Regions from separate parts of the Streptomyces sp. NPDC017936 genome, predicted to be linked through region 1. Evidence: riboswitches for the same ligand, from Rfam matches in the RefSeq annotation. Region 1 holds a riboswitch; each other region holds the start of a gene.

Region 1 (4,203 bases):
CTCTCCCTCGACCGTCAGCCGGCCCCGGTGCGGGCGCAGTCCGCCGCTGAGCAGCCGCATCAGGGTCGTCTTGCCGGTGCCGTTGCGGCCGAGGAGGGCGAGCGCGCGGCCTTCGCGGACGACGAAGTCGAGGCCGTCGAGCACGGCCGGGCCGTCCTCGTACGCGAAGGAGACGCCCCGCAGGGCGACCAGCTCGCTCATCACAGGGACCTTTCCAGTACGAACGTGAGGGCGGCCAGGGCCGCCAGGAGCCCGGCGCCGGCCGCCGTGAAACGGACGGAGACACGGGCCTCGGGCACCAGGACGCGCAGGGTGCCGTCGTAGCCGCGTCCGGCGAGACCGGCCTGGAGCCGCGCCGCCCGGTCGAAGGCCCGCACGAAGGCGGTGGCGCCGAGCCCGGCCAGGGAACGCCACTCGGCGGCCCGGGAGGTGTGCCCGAGCCGGGCCGCCTGGGCCTCCCGGATCCGGCGCACGGAGTCCAGCAGCAGGAAGCTCATGCGGTACGTCACCAGGGCGACGTCGACGACCGGTGCGGGCACACCGGCCTTCACCAGGCGGGGCAGCAGGTCGGACATGGGGGTGGTGAACGCGAACAGCAGCACGCCGAGGGAGGCGGCCGAGGTGCGCAGCATCAGCTCCCCGGCGCGCACGGCCCCGCCGTCGGCCAGGCTCACGAACCCGCCGGGTCCGCCCACCTGGACGAGCAGGGTGACCGCGCCGGTCGCGCAGAACCCCAGCGGCACCCGGTAGGCGCGCCACAGCCGGCGGGCCGGCACACCCGCCGGGCCGAGCAGCAGGACCAGCGCCGTCACCAGCACCAGGACCGCGCCCGGCCAGGGCGGCAGGGAGATCGCGAGCACGGTGAGGCCGAACCCGAGCACGGCCTTGTCCACGGGGTGGCGGCGGCGCCAGCGGCTGCTGTGCGCCGCCGCGTCGATCGGCAGCACGACCGCTCAGACCCGTCCCGGCGCGGACGCCCCGGCGTCGGATCCGCTCTCCGGCCCCCCGGCGCCCCCGGGGCTTCGCGCAGTCGTGGGCGCGGTGGTCCCCTCCGCGGTGTCCCGGGTCTCCGCCAGCCGTGCGGCGGCCCGCAGTTCGCCCTGGCGCCGCCCCCGGCGCAGGCCGAAGTAGTAGGCGAGGACGCCCGCTCCGAGGGCCGCCTGGAGGGAGAACAGCGCCGACTCGATCTCCCCGGACGGCGGCTCGTACAGGGGCGAGAACCACGGCTCGTAGTCCGGCTCGATCTCGGTGATCGCCGTCTCCGCCTCGCCGTCGGAGCCCGCGAACGGCTCCTCCTTGTGGTCGCCGAGGCCGAGGGCGAGCGGCAGCACGGCGAGCGCGACCACCACGGCCAGCAGCAGGATGTTGATCTTCGTGTTCCGGTTCACCGGGCCACCGCCTCCGTGTCGGCCGGTTCCTGCCGCTTCGTCACCAGTACGCCGAGGCGGGTCAGTTCGCCCTTGCTGGACTGCGCCAGGAGCCGCATGACCAGCACCGTGAGGAGGCCCTCGCTCACCGCCAGCGGGATCTGCGTGACGGCGAAGATGGAGCCGAACTTGCCGAGCGCGCCCAGGAAGCCGCTGCTCGGGTCGGGGAACGCGAGCGCCAGCTGCACGCTGGTGACGCAGTAGGTGGACAGGTCGGCGACGAACGCGCCGGCGAACACGGTGACCATCAGCGGCACGTCGTACCGCCGCAGCAGCCGGTACGTCCCGTAACCGGCCCACGGACCGACGATCGCCATGGAGAACACGTTGGCGCCCAGGGTGGTCAGGCCGCCGTGGGCGAGCAGCAGCGCCTGGAAGAGCAGCGTGATGGTGCCGAGCACCGCCATGATCGGCGGCCGGAACAGGATGGCGCCCAGCCCGGTGCCGGTGGGGTGCGAGCAGCTCCCGGTCACCGACGGCAGTTTGAGAGCGGACAGGACGAAGGTGAAGGCCCCGGAGGCGCCGAGGAGCAGGGTGCTCTCGGGATGCTCGCGCACTTCACGGTTCAGGGCGCGGACTCCGTGGACGACGAACGGCGCCGACGCGACGCCCCAGGCGACCGCGTGCGCCGGAGGAAGGAAACCCTCGGCTATGTGCATGGCTCAGCAGACCCTCTCCAGCACCTCGTGGATGGTTGACGCGCCTTGGCCGGTCTCCTGGCTGACGGGTACCACCGCCCGTGCTCCGCCTTCCCGGGTCCGAGGACCCAGTGGCTGCCCGTGAGGGCCGGAGCCGGACTTCCCGATCACAGTGGCGAGGGCCGCACCGGCATCACACCGGATTTCCCGTTCACCAAGGCGTGGTGACAGTAGTGCCAGGACAGGGGCAGTGACAAGCCGCGACGGGGGCGCGCGGACGGCGGACGAGGGCTCACACCCCGGCGCACGGGTGCGTTCCGCCGACGTGGTACGCGCTTGCTGAACACGGCGGGGATCCGTGCCGTACCTGGTGCCGCGGGCCCCGGGACCCCGGGGCGCAGGCACCGGTGAACCCGACGGCAGGAGCACCCGCCGTGACCGAGCCGGTCTGCACCGTGTCCGCCATGAGCTGCGGCCGCCGCGCGGCCGGCGTCGCCGAGAAGGGGGTGGAGGTGGCCGGCGTCACCGAGGTGGACGTCGACGTGCGGGCGGGGCGGGTGACGGTGCGCGGCGGGAGGGTCGACGGCGACGCCGTGCGGGCGGCGATCGACGAGGCCGGCCACCTGGCCGTCGAAGCCGTGCGCGCCGCGGCCTGAGCCGCCGGCGGCTCCGCGCCGGCGCCCTGCCGGGAACGCGCGTCCGGGTCAGCGGCCGCGCCAGTCCAGGCACAGCACCAGGGCGTCGTCGTCCGGGACGCGCCGGCCGCGGTGACGCGTCAGCTCCCGCAGGACGGCGTGCGGGACCTCGGCCGCGGGCAGCAGGCGGGTGGACAGGACCGCGCGGGCCAGGACGGCCTCGCCGTAGGCCTCCCCGGCGGGCGAGACGGCCGCGTGGACGCCGTCGCTGACGAAGAGGAGCCGGTCGCCGGGCTCGAGGCGGAACTCCTGGGCCGCGTAGTCCGTCTCCTCGAACATGCCCAGCGGCAACTGGGGGTCGAGGCGCACGTGTTCCACGATGCCGTTCCGCAGGCGCAGCATCCGGGGGGAGCCGGCGTCCACCACCCGGGCGTGCCCGGTGGCCAGTTCGACCTCGAGCAGCAGGGCCGGCAGGTGGCGGCGGCCCCGGTGCTGGGCGTGGACGGCCTGGTCGGCCAGGGCCGCCTGGTCGGCGAGGGGAAGGCCGGCCCGCCGCGCGTTGCGCAGCGCGGTGACGGCCAGGCCGGTCAGCAGGGACGCCTCCGTGCCCTCGCCCATGCCGTCGGTGACGTACAGCGTCAGGTGGTCGGCCGTCACCGACCAGTCGTAGGAGTCGCCGAAGACGTCGTAGGCGGGCTCCAGCTGGGCGCCCAGATCGAACTCGGGGCAGCTGCGCGAGCGGCCCGGGAGCAGCTGCCACTGCATCTCCGCGGCCAGGGTGAGCCGGTCTCTGCGTCTCGCCCGGAGGTACAGGTCGGTGTCCCGCTCGGTCAGGACCAGCTCGTGCGCCAGCACCTGCGCGATCCCGGCCACCTCGGCCAGGACGGCCTCCCCCTGCTCGGGCAGGGTCACCGACAGCACGCCGAGCCGGTCGCCGCGCACGGTGACGGGCAGATGGGCGCGCACCCGTCCCTCGCCGGCGGGCTCCACGAACGGTTCCTGCGCGCCGAAGGCCCGGCCCGCCGGGCTGCCGTGGGCCGGTACCGGTTCCGGGGCGTGCGGCGACGTGGACACCGGTTGCAGCACCGTCAGGCCGTAGTCGGCCAGGAACAGCTCGACACGGTCCGCGCCGTACTGTTCGGCCAGCACGCCGCGGACCGTGTCGAGCAACTCGTGGGGCGCCGCCGTCCGCAGGGCGCGCTCGGCGGTCGTCCATCCGTCCACGGTCGTCACTGCACCGGTCCTCTCGTCGAAATGTACGGATCATGTGCTCTTCTGCTTTTCGCGGCCCGCCTCACCGGACGAGCCCTAGTACGCTGGCGGTCGTCCCAGTGCCTGCGAGAGGCTGACCGTGACTGCCTTCCGTCACCGCCCGGAGCCCGACGAGGTCGCCCGGGTGACCGCGACGGCGGCGGAGCTGCTGGAAGTGCTGTGGGGCAGGGCGTCGACCGCGCCCGCGTCCGCGTCGCAGCTGCGCGTGCTGTTGATCCTCGAGCACCACGA
Region 2 (4,203 bases), on a different contig from region 1:
GGCTTCTTCGCGGTGCCCTACACGATCCTGGTCTACCCGCTGATCTTCACGTTCCTGCCGCGCCTGTGGTCGGTCTCGCACCGGCACGGGTACGTGACGACCTCGGACTTCGTGCGCGGCCGCTTCGGCTCCAAGGGCCTGTCCCTGGCCGTGGCCGTCACCGGCATCCTCGCGACCATGCCGTACATCGCGCTCCAGCTCGTCGGCATCCAGGCCGTGCTGGACGTGATGGGCGTCGGCGGCGGCGAGGACACCAACTGGTTCGTCAAGGACCTGCCGCTGCTGATCGCCTTCGGCGTGCTGGCCGCGTACACGTACTCGTCGGGCCTGCGCGCCCCCGCGCTGATCGCGTTCGTGAAGGACACGCTGATCTACATCGTCATCGCGGTGGCGATCATCTACATCCCGATCAAGCTGGGCGGGTTCGACGACATCTTCGCCAAGGCGGGTGACGCGTTCGCGCAGGTCAACCCGGCGACGGAGAAGCCGCGCGGGGCGCTGGTGCCGCCCGAGGCGGGCCAGTGGACGTACGCCACGCTGGCGTTGGGCTCCGCGCTGGCGCTCTTCATGTACCCGCACTCGATCACGGCCACGCTGTCCTCGAAGAGCCGTGAGGTGATCCGCCGCAACACCACGATCCTGCCGCTGTACTCCCTCATGCTCGGCCTGCTGGCCCTGCTGGGCTTCATGGCGATCGCGGCCGGGATCAAGGTCACCAACGGGCAGCTGGCGATCCCGCAGCTGTTCGAGGACATGTTCCCGGCCTGGTTCGCGGGCGTGGCCTTCGCGGCGATCGGCATCGGCGCCCTCGTCCCCGCGGCCATCATGTCCATCGCGGCCGCGAACCTCTTCACGCGCAACATCTACAAGGACTTCATCAAGCCGGACGCGACCCCCAAGGAGGAGACCCGCGTCTCCAAGCTGGTCTCGCTGCTGGTGAAGGTGGGCGCGCTGGTCTTCGTCCTGACGATGGACAAGACGGTCGCCATCAACTTCCAGCTCCTCGGCGGCATCTGGATCCTGCAGACCTTCCCGGCCCTGGTCGGCGGCCTGTTCACCCGCTGGTTCCACCGCTGGGCGCTGCTCGCCGGCTGGGCGGTCGGCATGGTCTACGGCACGGTCGCCGCGTACGGCGTCGCCTCCCCGACCCAGAAGCACTTCGGCGGCTCGTCGAAGGAGATCCCCGGCATCGGGGAGATCGGCTACATCGGTCTGACGGCGTTCGTCCTGAACCTGGTGGTGTCGGTCGTCCTGACCTTCGTCCTGAGGGCGGCGAAGGCCCCCGAGGGCGTCGACGAGACCAGGCCGGAGGACTACACGGCGGACGCGGGCGACCCGGGCGTCGAGGTGGAGCTGCCTCCGGCGACCGCGGGCTCCGCCCACTGACCGCCGGCTGAGGGCCTCCTGAGGCGCCCTCAGCCGCACGCCCCGCGACGGGCCGCCGAAAGCAGGTCGATTCGGCGGCCCGTCGTCGTCCACACTCGACGCCATGGACCTGCGGATCCGGGAAGCGGAACCCACCGAGTACGCCGCCCTGGGCGACCTGACCGCCCGCGCCTACCTCGACGACGGCCTCCTCGACTTCGGCGGGGGCGACCCGTACCTGCCCGTGCTGAAGGACGTCGCGGGGCGGGCCGCCGCGGCCGAGGTGCTGGTGGCGGTGCGGGACGGCGCGCTGCTCGGCGGCGTCACCCTCGTCCCCGACGGCGGCCCCGTCGCCGACATCGCCGGCCCCGGGGAGGCCGAGGTCCGCGCCCTGGCCGTCGCGCGGGAGAGCCGCGGACAGGGCGTCGGCGAGGCCCTCGTGCGCGCGTGCGTGGACCGTGCCCGCGCGGCGGAGGGCCGCACCGCCGTCGTCCTGTCGAGCCGGCGCTCCATGCACGCCGCCCACCGCCTCTACGAGCGCCTGGGCTTCGTCCGCACACCCGAGCGGGACTGGAACCCGGTCCCGCACCTGGACGACCTCACGCTCCTCACCTACCGATTGACGCTGTGAAGCCGGTGCGACACAACATCTGGGGGTAGCCCGACGGCCCGACACAAGATGTATGCTCATGCTCGCTGTCGCCGCAGGGGAATCCGGTGCGAATCCGGAACTGTCCCGCAACGGTGTACTCGCGTGTCTCCGCACGCCCGTCCAGTCCGAGGACCTGCCGGCAGCGCACCCGGTCCGTCCGTTCCGGGTGCCTGACGTCCGGGCCTCGTGGAGTGGGCCGGTGGACGCGACGCCGTGCGCGCTCGTGTGCTGCCCCCTGCCCTCCGCCAGGCCCCCCGCCGAGCGAGGGAGAGCCCCCACGTGACCATCGCGCCAGCCGATCCGGCTTCAGCCACCCCGTCCGCGGCGCCGGCCGGGGACGACGGTCCCGGAGCCGCGCTGCTGCGGACCCTGACCGGGCTGACCGCCGACCTCCCCGACGCCGACCCCGGCCGGGTCGCCGCCGCCGCGCTGCGGGGCCGGTCCGCGCGGGCGGACGAGACGGAACTGCGCGAGCTGGCCACGGAGGCGGCCGCCGGCCTGATCTCCGAGGACCCCGCCTACTCGAAGCTGGCCGCCCGGCTGCTGACGATCGGCATCGCCGCCGAGGCCGCCTCCCAGGGCGTCACCTCGTTCACCGAGTCCGTGGCCGCCGGCCACCGCGAGGGCCTCGTCGCCGACCGCACCGCCGCGTTCGTACGGCTGCACGCGGCCCGCCTGGACGCGCTGATCGACCCGGCCGCCGACGACCGCTTCGGCTACTTCGGGCTGCGCACCCTGCACAGCCGCTACCTGCTGCGCCACCCCCTCACCCGCAAGATCGTCGAGACGCCCCAGCACTTCCTGCTGCGGGTGGCGAGCGGCCTCGCCGAGGACGACACGCCCCGCTCCGTGGACGAGGTGGCCGCGCTCTACGGGCTGATGAGCCGGCTCGACTACCTGCCCTCGTCCCCCACGCTCTTCAACTCCGGCACCCGGCACCCCCAGATGTCATCCTGCTACCTCCTGGACTCCCCCAAGGACGAGCTGGACTCCCTGTACGACCGCTACCACCAGGTCGCCCGGCTCTCCAAGCACGCCGGCGGCATCGGGCTGTCGTACTCGCGGATCCGCTCCCGCGGCTCCCTCATCCGCGGCACCAACGGACTCTCCAACGGCATCGTGCCGTTCCTGAAGACCCTCGACGCCTCCGTCGCCGCCGTGAACCAGGGCGGGCGGCGCAAGGGCGCGGCCGCGGTCTACCTGGAGACCTGGCACTCGGACATCGAGGAGTTCCTGGAGCTGCGCGACAACACGGGTGAGGACGCCCGCCGTACGCACAACCTGAACCTGGCGCACTGGGTCCCGGACGAGTTCATGCGCCGGGTGAACGCCGACGAGCAGTGGTCGCTGTTCTCCCCCTCGGACGTGCCCGAGCTGGTCGACCTGTGGGGCGAGGAGTTCGACGCCGCGTACCGCGGGGCGGAGGCGGCGGGCCTCGCGAGGAAGACCATCGCGGCCCGCGACCTGTACGGCCGGATGATGCGCACCCTCGCGCAGACCGGCAACGGCTGGATGACCTTCAAGGACGCCGCCAACCGCACCGCCAACCAGACGGCCGAGCCGGGCCAGGTCATCCACTCCTCCAACCTCTGCACGGAGATCCTGGAGGTCACGAACGACGGCGAGACGGCGGTCTGCAACCTGGGGTCGGTGAACCTCGGCGCGTTCGTCGACACGGAGGCCGGGGACGTCGACTGGGAGCGGCTGGACGCCACGGTCCGCACGGCCGTCACCTTCCTGGACCGGGTCGTCGACATCAACTTCTACCCGACCGAGCAGGCGGGCCGGTCGAACGCCAAGTGGCGTCCGGTGGGCCTGGGCGCGATGGGCCTGCAGGACGTCTTCTTCAAGCTGCGGCTGCCCTTCGACTCCCCGCGGGCCCGCACGCTCTCGACGCGCATCGCCGAGCGGATCATGCTCGCCGCGTACGAGGCCTCCGCCGGCCTCGCCGAGCGCAACGGGCCGCTGCCGGCCTGGGACAGGACCCGCACCGCCCGCGGCGTGCTGCACCCGGACCACTACGGCGTCGAGTTCGCCTGGCCCGAGCGCTGGGCCGCGCTGCGCGAGCGCATCGCCGCGACGGGCCTGCGCAACTCGCTGCTCCTGGCCATCGCGCCGACCGCCACCATCGCCTCGATCGCCGGTGTGTACGAGTGCATCGAGCCGCAGGTGTCCAACCTGTTCAA
Region 3 (4,203 bases), on a different contig from region 1:
GGCGGGGCCGTAAGCCGTCGTACCCGTTCCGGCTGGTGGCCCCTGCTGACCCGGCTGCACTTCTACGCCGGCGTCCTGGTCGCCCCGTTCCTGCTCGTCGCGGCGCTGACCGGGCTGGCGTACACCGCCGTACCGCAGCTCGACCAGCTCGTCTACAGCGAGCAGTTGCGGGTGGAGAAGGTGGGTGTCACGGCGAAGCCGCTCACCGAGCAGGTGGCGGCCGCCCGCGAGGCCCATCCCGAGGGCAGTGTCGCCTCGGTCGTGCCGCCCGAGGCGCCGGACCACACCACCAAGGTCGTGCTGTCCGTGCCCGAGCTCGCCGAGCAGGACAAGCAGCGCACCGTCTACGTCGATCCCTACACGGGCGAGGTGCGCGGCGCCCTGACCACGTGGTCCGGTTCGACCCCCCTGGCCACCTGGCTGGACGACCTGCACCGCCATCTCCACCTCGGCGAGACGGGCCGCCTGTACTCCGAACTCGCCGCGAGCTGGCTGTGGGTGCTGGTACTGGGCGGTCTTCTGCTGTGGTTCGGACGCCGCCGCACCTACGCGGGCGGATCGAAGCGCCACGCGGTGCTGCCCGAACGCGGGGCACGGGGTGTGCGCCGCAGCCGCAGTCTGCACGCGGTCACCGGGGTGTGGATCTCGGCCGGCCTGCTCGTCCTCAGTGCCACCGGGCTGACCTGGTCGGCGTACGCCGGTGAACGCTTCACCGAACTGCGCACCTCGTTGAGCGCATACGCGCCCGAACTGGACACCTCCATCTCCGGTGGCGCGCAAGGCACTTCCGGGCACGACCACTCCAGCGGGCACGAAGCCGCAGCGGCGGGCGGCCTGCCGGCCGGGCTCACGGTGGACCAGGTGCTGGAGAAGGCCCGTGCCGCGGGACTCGACGGTCCGGTGGAGATCGGCACGCCCGCCGACGACAAGAGCACCTGGTCGGTCGCCCAGACCGACGGACTGTGGCCCGTCCGCCTGGACCAGGCGGCCGTCGATCCGCACACCGGCGAGGTCACCGCGCGAGTCGACTGGGCGGACCACCCGGTGCTCGCCAAGCTCAGCACCCTCGGCGTGCGCGCCCACATGGGTACCCTGTTCGGCCTGGCCAACCAGATCGTCCTCGCGGTCATCGCGCTCGGCCTGACGTCGGGCATCGTGCTCGGCTACCGCATGTGGTGGCAGCGCCGGCCCACGCGTGGGGACCGCCGCGCGCCGGTGGGCCGCGCGCCCGCCCGCGGCACGTGGCGGCACCTGCCCTGGCCCGCCCTGGCCGTGGCAGCGCCGCTGATCATCGCGGTCGGTTGGGCGTTCCCCTTGCTGGGCTGGTCCCTGCTGGCCTTCCTGGCCCTCGACGCACTGCTCGGCCTGATCCACCACAGGCGGGTCGGCCGCGCTGCCGTGCGCGCCTGACCTCACGGCAGGGTCCTTGTCGGTCCGGCTCGTGGCAACGGTCGCGGTCGGCACTGCCGGCGTACCCCGTGCAGGACCCCCGGGACCTTGCTGCACGCAGCGTGCAGCAAGGTCCCGGGGGCGGGAAGAGGAGGGATCCCGTGAACGCTTTCGCCGACTCCCGTCGTGCGCGTGCCGTGCGGCGAGGACGTCCTCGCCCACGCCGGCGCGCTGCGCTCGGTCCACGTCGACGCCTTCTGCGCACCGCCCTGGAACGGGGACGAGGAGAAGGCCGCCGAGTTCGCCGCGCGCCTCCCCCGTGACGCGCGCGCCCCCGGTTTCACCGCCGCGGTGGCCGTGGAGGGCGGGGGCGTGCCCGGCTTCGTCGGCGGGTGGACCACGCTCCTGCCTTTCCCCATGGACCGCTGCTGTCCGCAGGCCGCCGCAGGCCTCGTCGCCCGACGGACCGAGGACCGGCTGTACGACGCCTTCAGGGTGGACGAACTCGCCGTCCGGCCCGGCGCGCACGGCGGCGGGCTCGCCGGAGAACTGCTGGAGGCGGTCACCGCGGGCGCCCCCGAGGGTCCCAGGCTGTTCACCTCCGTCCGGGCGCCCCGGGCGGTGGCCTTCTGCCGCCGCCCGGGCTGGACCCGGGCCGCCCACCCCTTCCCCGACGGCAAGGGCATCGTCGTCTTCCCCGGCCCGCGCCGTCCCGCCCGCGGCCTCGTCCCGCTGCCGTTCCGAGCCGTGGCGGTCCGCGCCGCTCAGGGAGCCGTACGGCGGCGCGGTGGGGTGAAGGCGTACAGGTCGAGGATCTCAGGCCGGGGAGCGACGCCGGGGCCGCCCGCCCGTACCCAGGCGACGATGTCCTCCGTCGCGTCCGGGTCGTTCACCAGGCCGAACCACACCGGCCGGGCTCCGGCCGCCCGCCCCGCGGACGAGGGCTGCACGACGACCACGTTCGCCTGGTCGCACACGTCCAGGCAGGCGGAGACACGTACGGGTGCCTCCGCGCGCAGACGTGCGGACTGCGCGGCGTGGTCGACGCCGGTCACCTTCGGCGTACCGCAGCAGCAGTCCCGGCACACGACGATCCGGCACGGCACACCACCGGCCGGTCCCGCGGTCTCCTCGGCGCCGAACGCCTCACCGTCCGTTGTCTCGAACATGCCGAAACACCCCTCTCTCCGGGGAGATCCGCCCCGGCGTCCTTCAAGGAGGCGACGACGTGAGTCTCCTGGCTCTCGGGTCACAGCTCGTCCCGGCCTTCCCACCCTTCGAGGGGCAGTGGCCTGTTCGGGATCCGCTCACCGATCACAGTGGCGGGACCGCGCCGGATTCGCACCGGCTTCCTCGGACCGTCGTCGCCCTGTCGCCGGCCATCATCCCATCAAGTCCGTCCCCCGCCCTCGGAAGCCCGTGCCGGCCTTCCCCGGCCGACGGCCGAGGACCGGATCACTCGGGCTCGTGAGCGTGCGGACTCGTCGAAGGTGGCTCGGCCGGGCGTTTTCGGCCACCGTCATGGCCGGACGCGACCACGAGGACGAGCTCGCCTTCTACCTCTACTTCCACTTCCAGCACTTCCTGGCGGTGTACGCCGTCGAACGGGCCTCCGGCGTGTTCTACAGCCTGGTCCTCCTGGTCTGCTTCACGCTCGTCATCGTCGTCCAGCCCCTCGCGTCCGGCCTGATCCGGCGCATGCCCTACGCGACGGCCCTCGCGATCGGCTTCACGGGCCTGGCGGCCGGGCTGGCCGCCCTGGCGGTCGGCACCCGGCCGGCCCTGCTGGCGGGCGGAGCGCTGATCACCCTGGGCGACATCGTCCTGTTCCTCAAGAACGACCTGGAGGCACTGCGCCGCAGCCCGCGCTCGGACGCCGTGGTCTTCGGCCAGCAGCGGTTGGCGGCGGGACTCGGCGCCTGCGCCAGCGGAGTGCTGGGCGGACAGCTGTACGGCCTCACCGAACGCGCGAGCCAAACGGGCTGGTTCTGGCTGCTGGCCGCAGCACAGTGCCTGGTGCTGCCCCCCGCGCTGCTGGCACTGCGCGATCGCGGGGTGAAACACACCCACCCACACGATGACGACGAAGGAGCACTGAGACCGCATGACACGGACGGACGGGTTCCAGGACGATGACTTCTGGACCGAGTTCCACGACTTCCTGTTCCCCGAACAGCGCTACGAGCAGGCGGAAGACCTGCTGGACAGCTCTCCGCTGCTGTCCTTTCCCCGGGGTTCTCGCGTACTCGACCTGTGTTGCGGTCCAGGGGTGTTCACCGTGCCACTCGCCCGGCTCGGTCACGACGTCACCGGAGTGGACCTCAGTCCAGCCATGCTGGAGCGCGCACGCAAGAAATCGGCTGACGCCGATGCCCACGTCACCTACGTACGGGCCGACGCGCGCGAGTACGAGGCACCGGGCGCGTTCGACGTCGTCCTCAACATGTTCACCTCGTTCGGATACTTCGAGGAGCCCGCCGACAACGCCCGCGTGCTGCGCACCATGTACACCTGCCTGGCACCCGGCGGCACCCTCGTCCTGGACCTCGCCGGCAAGGAACTGCTGGCCCGCAGGATCACCCCGCCCAAGGTGGTGCGACGCGGCGACGACCTGATGGTGCAGACCGACACCGTGCTGGACGACTGGGCACGGCTGCGCAGCGACCGGGTCCTGGTCCGGGGCGAGCGGGTGACGCGTACCACCCTGGTGTGGTTCGTGTACAGCGCGGTCGAGTTGCGGCGGATGACGCGGGAGGCGGGATTCGGCCGGGTGGAAGTCTTCGGCGGTTTCGACGGCCGTCCCTACGACGAGAA

What was found. A riboswitch is a leader RNA that binds a small molecule or an ion and turns the genes downstream of it on or off. The one in region 1 is predicted to bind cobalamin.
Region 2: another riboswitch for cobalamin. It lies ahead of ACH4F6_RS10385 (ribonucleoside-diphosphate reductase subunit alpha); the one in region 1 lies ahead of ACH4F6_RS27715 (energy-coupling factor ABC transporter permease).
Region 3: another riboswitch for cobalamin. It lies ahead of ACH4F6_RS32820 ((2Fe-2S) ferredoxin domain-containing protein); the one in region 1 lies ahead of ACH4F6_RS27715 (energy-coupling factor ABC transporter permease).

What each region holds. Positions count from the first base shown of each region.
Region 1 is NZ_JBIRHK010000014.1:192,803-197,005, forward strand. It holds gene ACH4F6_RS27700 (ATP-binding cassette domain-containing protein) at 1-201, opposite strand, end outside; gene cbiQ (cobalt ECF transporter T component CbiQ) at 201-947, opposite strand; gene ACH4F6_RS27710 (energy-coupling factor ABC transporter substrate-binding protein) at 954-1,388, opposite strand; gene ACH4F6_RS27715 (energy-coupling factor ABC transporter permease) at 1,385-2,086, opposite strand; cobalamin riboswitch at 2,116-2,321, opposite strand; gene ACH4F6_RS27720 (heavy-metal-associated domain-containing protein) at 2,500-2,721, shown strand; gene ACH4F6_RS27725 (PP2C family protein-serine/threonine phosphatase) at 2,770-3,933, opposite strand; gene ACH4F6_RS27730 (MarR family transcriptional regulator) at 4,046-4,203, shown strand, end outside.
Region 2 is NZ_JBIRHK010000004.1:201,428-205,630, forward strand. It holds gene mctP (monocarboxylate uptake permease MctP) at 1-1,386, shown strand, start outside; gene ACH4F6_RS10380 (GNAT family N-acetyltransferase) at 1,490-1,996, shown strand; cobalamin riboswitch at 2,014-2,173, shown strand; gene ACH4F6_RS10385 (ribonucleoside-diphosphate reductase subunit alpha) at 2,297-4,203, shown strand, end outside.
Region 3 is NZ_JBIRHK010000019.1:145,720-149,922, forward strand. It holds gene ACH4F6_RS32815 (PepSY-associated TM helix domain-containing protein) at 1-1,410, shown strand, start outside; gene ACH4F6_RS32820 ((2Fe-2S) ferredoxin domain-containing protein) at 2,154-2,558, opposite strand; cobalamin riboswitch at 2,620-2,744, opposite strand; gene ACH4F6_RS32825 (hypothetical protein) at 2,911-3,525, shown strand; gene ACH4F6_RS32830 (class I SAM-dependent methyltransferase) at 3,494-4,203, shown strand, end outside.